4 regions of the Arthrobacter sp. R4 genome follow, and region 3 is predicted to be linked to each of the others. Evidence: riboswitches for the same ligand, from Rfam matches in the RefSeq annotation. Region 3 holds a riboswitch; each other region holds the start of a gene.

Region 1 (2,193 bases), on a different contig from region 3:
GCCCGGCAGCAAAGCGAGACCAAGGTACGGCAATTCGTTGCCGACGCGTCCCACGAACTGCGCACTCCACTCACCGCCATCCGCGGTTACACGGAGCTAATGCGGATGACCGAGAACTTCACTCCGGATGGCCGGAAATCGCTGGCCCGGGTACAGAGCCAGTCCGAGCGCATGACCACGCTGGTGGAAGACCTGCTCCTGCTCGCCAGGCTGGACGAGGGCCAGCCGTTGAAACTCAGCGAGGTGGATCTGACGCAGCTGGTGATCGAAACCGTCAGCGACGAAAAAATCATCGCACCCGGCCACAGCTGGCATCTTGAGCTTCCGGACGAGCCGCTTGCGGTCAATGCCGATGCGTCGCAGCTGCGCCAGGCGTTGGTGAACCTGCTGTCCAACGCCCGCAAACACACCGCTCCGGGCACAACGGTCACCACGGCCGTGATGAGGTCCGACGACGGCAGTGCCGTGGTGACAGTAACGGACGACGGCGCTGGCATCCCGCCGGAATTCGTGGACCACGTTTTTGCCCGGTTTGCCCGCGCAGACGCGGCGCGGACTGGATCTTCACGTTCCTCCGGCGCGGCGGCCTCGGAAGGGTCCAGCGGGCTTGGGCTGTCCATTGTGCAGTCCATTGTGGAGGCCCACGGCGGCAACGTGGAAGTGAACTCCCGGCCGGGTCGGACCCAGTTCACGTTGCGCCTACCGGCGATCAACGGCTCATAGCAAGGCAACGCACCGGCATCGTGATCTCTGTTACCAAAATGTGACTTAAGCGTCGCGCTCCTGTAGCGTCGATGGGGTGCGGTTCCCTTTGAGCCGCATATCCGGATGACGCCAAGCTCTGCCGCTTCCCGGATTCCGCTTGACCAGGCAGAGGCGGGGGACCCAGAGTCCCGGGCACTGAACTGCCCTTGGGGTGAAGCCAGCACGTGATCTTTCCGTGTGGCCGGATGCCCTCATCCGAACCCGACAGCTAACTCCGCAGGTGTGAGAGGCGATCCATCATGTCTGAATTCAAGGTACAAGCGCGCCCAGAGCGCGGTGCACATAAAGACAACGGCCGTGGCAAGACCGCGGCGCAACACACAAAAGCTTCGTCCCTGGGCAAGCGTGCAGCCGTTTTCGGTGCGGCCTGCGCCCTCCTCATCGGGGTCGGCGCAGCAGGCCAGGCTTCCGAATCCAGGACTCCGGTGGCGGTCAGCGGGACCCAGTCCTCGGCGGCAGAGCTAGAGTCCAACTTGAGGCTGGAAAAGGCCGAGATGCGGGCCAACCCGGCCCCTGAACCAGCTCCGGCCGAGATCAGCGTTGCCCCGCAGGCCGCCGAACCGGCACCAGCACCGGCACCCGCACCAGCACCGGCACCCGCACCGGCCCCCGCCCCTGAGCCCGCACCGGCCCCCGTCGTCGCCGTCAACGATCCGGCCGGGGCCCAGGCCTATGCGGCGAGCCAGCTTGGCAGCTATGGCTGGTCAGCCGACCAGATGCAGTGCCTGCAGACGCTGTGGACCAAGGAATCCGATTGGACCACCACGGCCACCAACGCGAGCAGCGGCGCGTACGGCATTGTCCAGTCGCTGCCCGCCGAGAAGATGGCGAGCGCCGGCGCGGACTACCTCACCAACTACCGCACGCAGATCAACTGGGGCCTGAACTACATCCAGGAGCGCTACCAGTCGCCGTGCGGCGCGCTGAATTTCCACTTGTCGAACAACTGGTACTAAGCCCGTAATTGCGGCTTCCGCATCCGAAGCAGCAGGCCCTGAATCCCCCGATTCAGGGCCTGCTGCTTTTGGCGTTGTATGTTCGCGGGGCCGGACTTCCCTGACCTGCGGCACCGGGCCATACTGGGGCCATGAAATTCACCACGACTATCCTGGGCAGCGGCAACAAGGCTGGTATTGAGGTTCCGGAGGAGGTTGTGACTGCCCTGGGCGCAGGCAAGCGCCCGCCGGTAGTGGTAACCATCAACGGCAAGAGCTACCGGAGCAGCATCGCGGTGATGGGCGGGCAGAGCCTGGTTGGGGTGAGCACCGCCAACCGGGAATTCACCGGCGTAGAGGCTGGCGACACTGTTGAAGTGGATCTGGAACTCGACACGCAGCCCCGGATCATTGAAGTCCCGGATGACCTGGCCGCAGCCATGGCCGCCGAACCGGATGCCCAGGCGTTCTATGCCACCCTGAACTACAGCGC
Region 2 (2,193 bases), on a different contig from region 3:
CCGTGACATGGCCTGCTGGGCCGCTTGGGCGGCGTCGAGCTTGCTCTTGGCTTCCCCTGACAGCCGTTCGCGTTCAATCCTCGCTGCCCTTTCCTGATCGGCGAGGGCATTGGCGACCCGTTCGGCAGCCGTGGATTTGTTCACCAGTGCCGCGGTCTTGTCGCTGACGATCTGGACGATATTCAGACCCTGGATGCTGTTGGTCTGGACGGCGTCGAGGGCTACGAAGAATCCCATATTGGTGCCGCCGGTCTTGTACGACTGGGCTGCCAGGGCCCCGATTTCCTTTTTGTACTGCCCGAGTTCCGCCGTGGCGCGTTCAGTCTGTGCGGTGAGGACGTCGACCCTTGAGCTGGCAGCCTGGAGCGCTGCGTCCGCCGCGGCGTACTCGGCAGCGGACGTCACGGCAGCGCCGCCCAGCGCCTCAGCCTGCGTCTGCAGCCCACTCAACAGTTCGTTGATCCTGGTGACCTCCGCAGCTTTACCGGCCTCGCTTTGCTTGGCGTTTTGCACGTCCTGCCAGGAGGGGTAACCGCCTGGCGGAGTATCGTCGTCGGCATGCGAAGGCGCCATGGCGAGCGGGGCCGCCAAAACAACCGCCAGCAGGCCCGCAACGGCAGGCAGCCTCATTCTTTGAGCAAACCGGGACATAGTTGGTGAGCTTACCGGGCAAAACTCTTGCCTTGTGGATCCTGGTCCAACATTGTTATCCAGCAGAGATCCCTCCCTCAGCAGCCCCAAGGTAGGCCCGAACTACCACGCATCAGGCCTCAATCTGAGGATCAAAACGCAAGACGGCCTCTTTTGTTACGTGATTTCAATCACGCGGCACCAGCTTTCGCAGCATATACCGCTATCGGGACCTGACCTGCAACGTCATTCCACACAGGGAAGAACCCCACCCGAAGATGAGGTGGCTTTTTGGCCTACATTCCGTTACCGGAATGTGACATTCCAAAAGAGCAGAGGTTATGGTCGAGCGGTGTCCTGGCTCAAGCCGGGGCATTCCCGTCAGTATGCCGAACCCTGCCGCTGAACCGGGACCCCAGTTACTTTCACTGGCAGGGACGGGGGAACCACGTTTCCACGGCTTCGTTCCGAAGCCTTGGGGTTAAGTCGATATTGCTCCGTCCCGTACGGAGCCGTAACCGGCCGGGTGTCTCCGACCCGAACCCGACAGCTCACCCCGCAGGCATGGGAGAGGCGATTACCCGTGTCAAAAAACTCCACTGCCGCACGCCATCGTGCGACTTCTGTCCGCCCCACCGTTCTGGTTGGCCTGTCTTCCTCGGCCAAAGCCCGCGCACTGACGTTCGGCCGGCCCGCACTTGCCGCAGTTGCCGCGTCCGGGCTGCTCTTTAGCGTTGGCACCCCGGCGCAGGCCGGTGTCCACGGCCCGGACTCGTCCGGGACCGTCAATGTGCAGGGCCAGACCAGCGCACCGGCAGCTGCACCGGCCGCCGTTGCACCGGCCGCGGCTGCCGCTCCGGCCGCCGCAGCCACCGTCCACACGGTCGTCTCAGGCGACACCCTGGGCGCAATTTCCGCCGCCTACGGCGTGGCCCTGAACGACGTCCTGGCTGTGAACGGCCTGTCGCTGACCACCATCATCTACCCCGGTGACCAGATCCAGATCCCGGGTGCCGGCTACACTGCTCCGGCTCCGGCTCCGGTGGCGAAGGCGGCCGCAGCGCCCACCGCCCCGGCCAACACCGGCGTCCAGCTGGCTTCCACCGCCGCCCCGGCGGCACAGGCACCGTCCGGCTCGCTCGGCGCTGCCATCCTGGCTTCCGCCTATTCGCAGCTCGGCGTTCAGCAGGACTGCACCGCCATGGTGGAGAAGGCACTGCGCTCGGTGGGCAAGAGCGTGGGAGACCTGGCACCCACGCAATTCTTCGCGTACGGCACCGTGGTGGGCACCCCTGCGGCCGGTGACTTGGTCATCACCGCCGGCCACGTGGGCGTCTACGCCGGCAATGGCCAGGTTGTTAGCGGCGGCGTGGACGGTTACAAGACCGAAGTCCACTCCATCAGCTGGCTGTCGGGAGCGTCCTTCGTCCGCGTAGCGTGAGTCCGGCCGGTTCGACGGCGGCGGGCGGCAACCAGCCGCCTGTCGCCGTCGTCCCCCGTTTTTGTTCGCTCAGGTTCCGCAGAACGTCCGGTAGCTGCCGAAGTCAACAGGCGCGGGACCGG
Region 3 (2,193 bases):
CCGCCGCCGGGGACCCTTCCGGCAAATCACTGACTTCGCAGCGGCCAGTGGGGTGGGCCAAAAGGCCGGTATCGCCCTCGCGGCCACCGGCCTGGTGCTCACAGTCACCGTCCCTGCCACCAGTCCCGTCCTGGCCACGCCGGACGCCGGTCAGCAGACATCGGCTGTTTCCGCAGCTCCACAGCCTGAAATCTCTGCCGAAGCAGCTGCAAAAATCGACTTCAGCCGCTCATCCGTAGTCACCATGGGTGATCCGGACGGCAAGCTCAAGCAACTCTTGAGCGCCCAGTCGGCGGGGTCCATCACCCGGGCCGCCTCCGCCGGCAGCCTCGGTGCTCCGCTGGCGAGCCTGGTTACGGCCTCCCCATTCGGCTATCGCGTGAGTCCTATCACTGGCGGCTCCGGTGACTTCCACCGCGGCCAGGACTACGTGGCACAGTGCGGCACGTCCGTCCTGGCGGCCGCCAGCGGCACTGTGACCTTTGCGGGATGGCACCAGTTTGGCGGAGGTAACCGCGTGGTCGTGGACCACGGCAACGGCCTTGAAACGACGTATAACCACCTGTCTTCCTTCAACGTCAAGGTTGGCCAAACGGTCAGCCGAGGTGAGGTAGTGGCGCTCAGCGGCACCACCGGCGCCTCCACAGGCTGCCACCTCCATTTCGAGGTCCAGGTCAATGGCGAAGTCGTTGACCCCACCGGCTGGCTCTAGCCCAACTGATGGAAAACTCTCACATTTGCGTGACATGCCGTGACCTGAATGTGACATTCGCTCTGAACTGCTGTACCGTCTAACTTGCGTCAACTTTTCCGAAGTTGACGTTCTTGAGTGGATTGCCTAGCTCTGCCACCGCTCAAGGTCCGTTCGCATGACATCGTCTGGCAGGGGCGGGGGAACCAATTTTGGCCTTTGAAGTTCGAAGGCCTTGGGGTTAAGTCGCAAAGCTTCCTGTGGAAGCGGCGTGGCCGGGTGAACTCCCATCCGAATCCGACAGCTCACCTCGTAGGCATTGGGAGAGGCTACCTTCGTGTCTTCACGCCATAATTCTGCGCGTCACCGCGCACAAACGGTTCGCACCAACCCGTTGGGCCCCGTGTCCAAGGCTGTCAGTGCAAATGCCGGGACCGTCGGTCGCCAAGCTGCTGTCATCGCAGCTGCATCAGGTCTGATCCTGAGCATGGGGCTTCCGGCCAACGCAGCGGACACCACCGCTGGCGTTTCCGCCTCCACCGAGTCCGGCTCGCAGACGGCGCTTGCCGTCACCGCTGCCCCCACCGCCACCGTCTCCTTCGAACGCCCCGTGGTTAAGACCACGCCGGCCCCGAAGGTCGAAACGGTCCGTGCACAGTCCACTGACACGGAACGGGCAGCAGATGCAAAGGCCCCCGCAGCCAGCAAGCTGACGGACGCGGTATCTTCCGCGGCCGCCTCCGGCCTGGCCGCAATCGCCTACACCGGAATCGGCCACCCCTACGTCTGGGGCGGCACCTCGCCCAGCGGGTGGGACTGCTCCGGCTTCACCCAGTGGGTGTACGCCCAGGCAGGCATCAGCATTCCCCGTGTAAACGCGTGGACGGCAATGACCCCCACGTCAACACCGTCTCCCGGTGACCTTGTTATGCAGAATGGCGGCGCACACGTAGGCATCTACGTTGGCAACGGCATGATGATCAGCGCCCTGAACCCGTCACAGGGAACGCTGCTGCACTCCGTGGCCTCCACGGGCGGCGGATCCTTCTACACCCTGAAGTAGAAGAACCGCGCCCGCTAGAACACTTTTCGCAAAATCCCCGTTCGGGGTGTGCCGGCGTACCCCCAAGATGCCGGCGCACCCAAAGCCCTTGGCCTGCCTGTGCGGTCCTGAGGAAAACGAAAGAGAGAAATAATGACTACACGTGCAATTGCTGCACGGCACCGCGCGGAGGTCACCACGACCAACTCGCTGGCTGTCATTGCCAAGGCCCTCGGCGACAACGCCGGTGGCATGGGTCGCCAGGCCGCGGTTATCGCTGCTGCCTCCGGCCTGGTCCTGACCAGTGGTATCGCCGCCAACGCTGCAGACACCAACGTTCAGCGCGAATCGGCTTCTGCTTCCAACCTTGAGGTTGAGGTTGCCGCTCCGGCAGTCATTTCGGCCGCTTCCACCATTGCCATCTCCTACGAGAAGCCCGCGGTGACCACCACGCCGGCTC
Region 4 (2,193 bases), on a different contig from region 3:
AAGCCGCCGCTGAACTCGAAACCCGCAAGCTCAAGGCTGCCGGCAACGAGGTCGAAGCAAAGGCCCTGGCAGCAGCCAACACTGCCAAAGGCAACGCCGAAACCGAGATCAACAAGATCCGGGGCCTTGCTGAGGCTGAAGTAACGAAGTCCAAGGGTATAGCCGAAGCCGATGTCATTGGCCTGCGTGGTACGGCTGAGGCAGGGGCCATCGAAGCCCAGGCCAAGGCGTACAGCGAGTTCAACGAGGCAGCCATCCTGAATAAACTTCTGGAGGTTCTGCCTTCCATCGCCCGGGAAATCGCTGCGCCGATGAGCGCCATCAGCAATATGACGGTCATCTCCAACGACGGCGCCGGCCAGGTGAGCAAAAATGTTTCCTCGGGTGTCCAGCAGACGGCACAGATGCTCAAGGACACCACCGGGTTCGACGTCATCGAAATGCTTAAGAACTTTGGCAATTCGGCCCCCGCCGCGTCCACCCGAGGCACCGGCAACGGCGCAGTCAAGGAACAGGCCGGACCACAGTGATCACTCCCGGACCGGGGGACGGGTTCGCCGGATAACCCGGCCGGAACCAACAGAACGCCGCGGAACCCCTTGCGGGTCCGCGGCGTTCTGGTGTCTTCGTGGCTACGTCTTCTAAGGGGCCCTGGCTCAGTACCAGTTGTTTGTGGCGCGGAAGTCGAGGGCTTTTGCCGGGGAGCCGTGGCGCTCCTTGATGTAGCTCAATCCTCTATCCACCTGGCTGGGACGCCATTTTACTGACGTGTCCCACAACTGGTTCAGGGCATTCATTTGTTCCGCGCCCCATCCATACGATGCCAGGCGGGCGATGGCATACGAGCGTGTGTCGACTGCTTCTTCTGAGGCGCCCCCTGTAGCCATAGCAGTGGGCGAGGGCGGGAGCGACGAGGCTGTTGGTGTGGGTGAGGTTGCCGGAGCCGGCGCCGTTGGGGGCGCCGCCGGTGCGGGCCCAGCCGACGACGTCGGCGCGGCCGGTGTGGCCGATGACATGACCGGTGGCTCGAGGACCACCGTGGGCGCCGGGGATGGCGGAACCGTGGCGGGCGATGCCGCGGGCATTCCGTCCAGCGTGGGAGCGTCCACTGGCATCGGGAGGTCGGCCACGGCTGGCAAGGCAGAGGCGCCGGGATCCTCACCTGGCTGGGAATCATCGGTGTCCGGGGTGGCCTGTGCCGGTGCGGCGCCCGGCGCGCCCGGGGGAGTGGAGGCGGCTGGCTGTGGTGCCGCCCGTCCGCTGCTGTACGTGGGCAGCGTCCCCTTCGTCGTGTGGGGCGCATCAGTTGCGTCGGGGGCATCTTGGGCGGAGGACTCATTGCCGAAAAAGGGCAGCTCAGTGGCCTGGCTGGCCGTTCCGACCGCAAGCACTACGGCAAGGGCGCCGGTAACGACGGCCATCCGATGACCCATGACACGAAGCGAAGCGGCCCTCCTGAGGACGCCTTGGGCGTCGGACGTGAAAGCGGATGCAATCTGTGGGCTATGTGCTGTAGCCGGCCTGCTCCTTGGGGCCGCAACGGGTGTGGCCTCTGCGGACTTCCCAGCCGCTTCGCGTCGCTCCCGGGACCGTCGCGTCGTCTCCGGCGCGGCCGCGCTTCTCAGAGCTGACGTCGTGGGTGCTACAGCTGCAATTACTTCGGTTGCAGGTGACGCGGCTTGGGCCTTGGGTGACGATTCCGGGGCAGGCGGGACCTCAAAGGCCGGGCCCCTGACTCTTCTTCGGCGCAGTGGGGCAGATGCCGCTCCTGCCGGAGTCGGCGCGGGATGCGGCATTTCTGCCCCGGAACCGGTTGGGGTGGGTGGAGTGGAGATGACCGGCGCAGTTTCTGCGCGGTGTCGCCCGGCCCGAAAAGGGCGCGACTGATCCAGCGAACGGGACATGGTATTTGCCTCTCAACGCCTGCGAAGTTAGCTGTCGGGTTCGGAAGAGGTCAACCGGCCGGCACGTTCAGGCGTGACGGCTTCACCCCAAGGACCGCTGCGAAACGGCCCGAAGACTGTGGGTCCCCCGTCTCTGCCTTACTGTGTTGGGAGCCCGGGATGTGGCAGAGCTCGGCGTCACCCCGGACGCGGCCCGATCCAGATGGGCCACCCGAAAACCGTACAGGAACCACCCCCTTAAGTCACGTTTAGGTAACAGGAATGTCCGGAGTGGTGAGTCTCCTTGCTT

What was found. A riboswitch is a leader RNA that binds a small molecule or an ion and turns the genes downstream of it on or off. The one in region 3 is predicted to bind cyclic di-AMP.
Region 1: another riboswitch for cyclic di-AMP. It lies ahead of ACLKOZ_RS08695 (hypothetical protein); the one in region 3 lies ahead of ACLKOZ_RS00335 (C40 family peptidase).
Region 2: another riboswitch for cyclic di-AMP. It lies ahead of ACLKOZ_RS06430 (LysM peptidoglycan-binding domain-containing protein); the one in region 3 lies ahead of ACLKOZ_RS00335 (C40 family peptidase).
Region 4: another riboswitch for cyclic di-AMP. It lies ahead of ACLKOZ_RS06405 (hypothetical protein); the one in region 3 lies ahead of ACLKOZ_RS00335 (C40 family peptidase).

The regions. Positions count from the first base shown of each region.
Region 1 covers NZ_JBLWIJ010000013.1:48,783-50,975, forward strand. The annotation lists gene ACLKOZ_RS08690 (sensor histidine kinase) at 1-723, shown strand, start outside; cyclic di-AMP (ydaO/yuaA leader) riboswitch at 840-999, shown strand; gene ACLKOZ_RS08695 (hypothetical protein) at 1,005-1,721, shown strand; gene ACLKOZ_RS08700 (YdeI/OmpD-associated family protein) at 1,853-2,193, shown strand, end outside.
Region 2 covers NZ_JBLWIJ010000010.1:129,702-131,894, reverse strand. The annotation lists gene ACLKOZ_RS06435 (lytic transglycosylase domain-containing protein) at 1-630, opposite strand, end outside; cyclic di-AMP (ydaO/yuaA leader) riboswitch at 1,009-1,210, shown strand; gene ACLKOZ_RS06430 (LysM peptidoglycan-binding domain-containing protein) at 1,214-2,071, shown strand; gene ACLKOZ_RS06425 (protein adenylyltransferase SelO) at 2,141-2,193, opposite strand, start outside.
Region 3 covers NZ_JBLWIJ010000001.1:67,670-69,862, forward strand. The annotation lists gene ACLKOZ_RS00330 (M23 family metallopeptidase) at 1-712, shown strand, start outside; cyclic di-AMP (ydaO/yuaA leader) riboswitch at 861-1,024, shown strand; gene ACLKOZ_RS00335 (C40 family peptidase) at 1,095-1,754, shown strand; gene ACLKOZ_RS00340 (NlpC/P60 family protein) at 1,887-2,193, shown strand, end outside.
Region 4 covers NZ_JBLWIJ010000010.1:123,216-125,408, forward strand. The annotation lists gene ACLKOZ_RS06400 (flotillin family protein) at 1-530, shown strand, start outside; gene ACLKOZ_RS06405 (hypothetical protein) at 657-1,421, opposite strand; cyclic di-AMP (ydaO/yuaA leader) riboswitch at 1,907-2,067, opposite strand.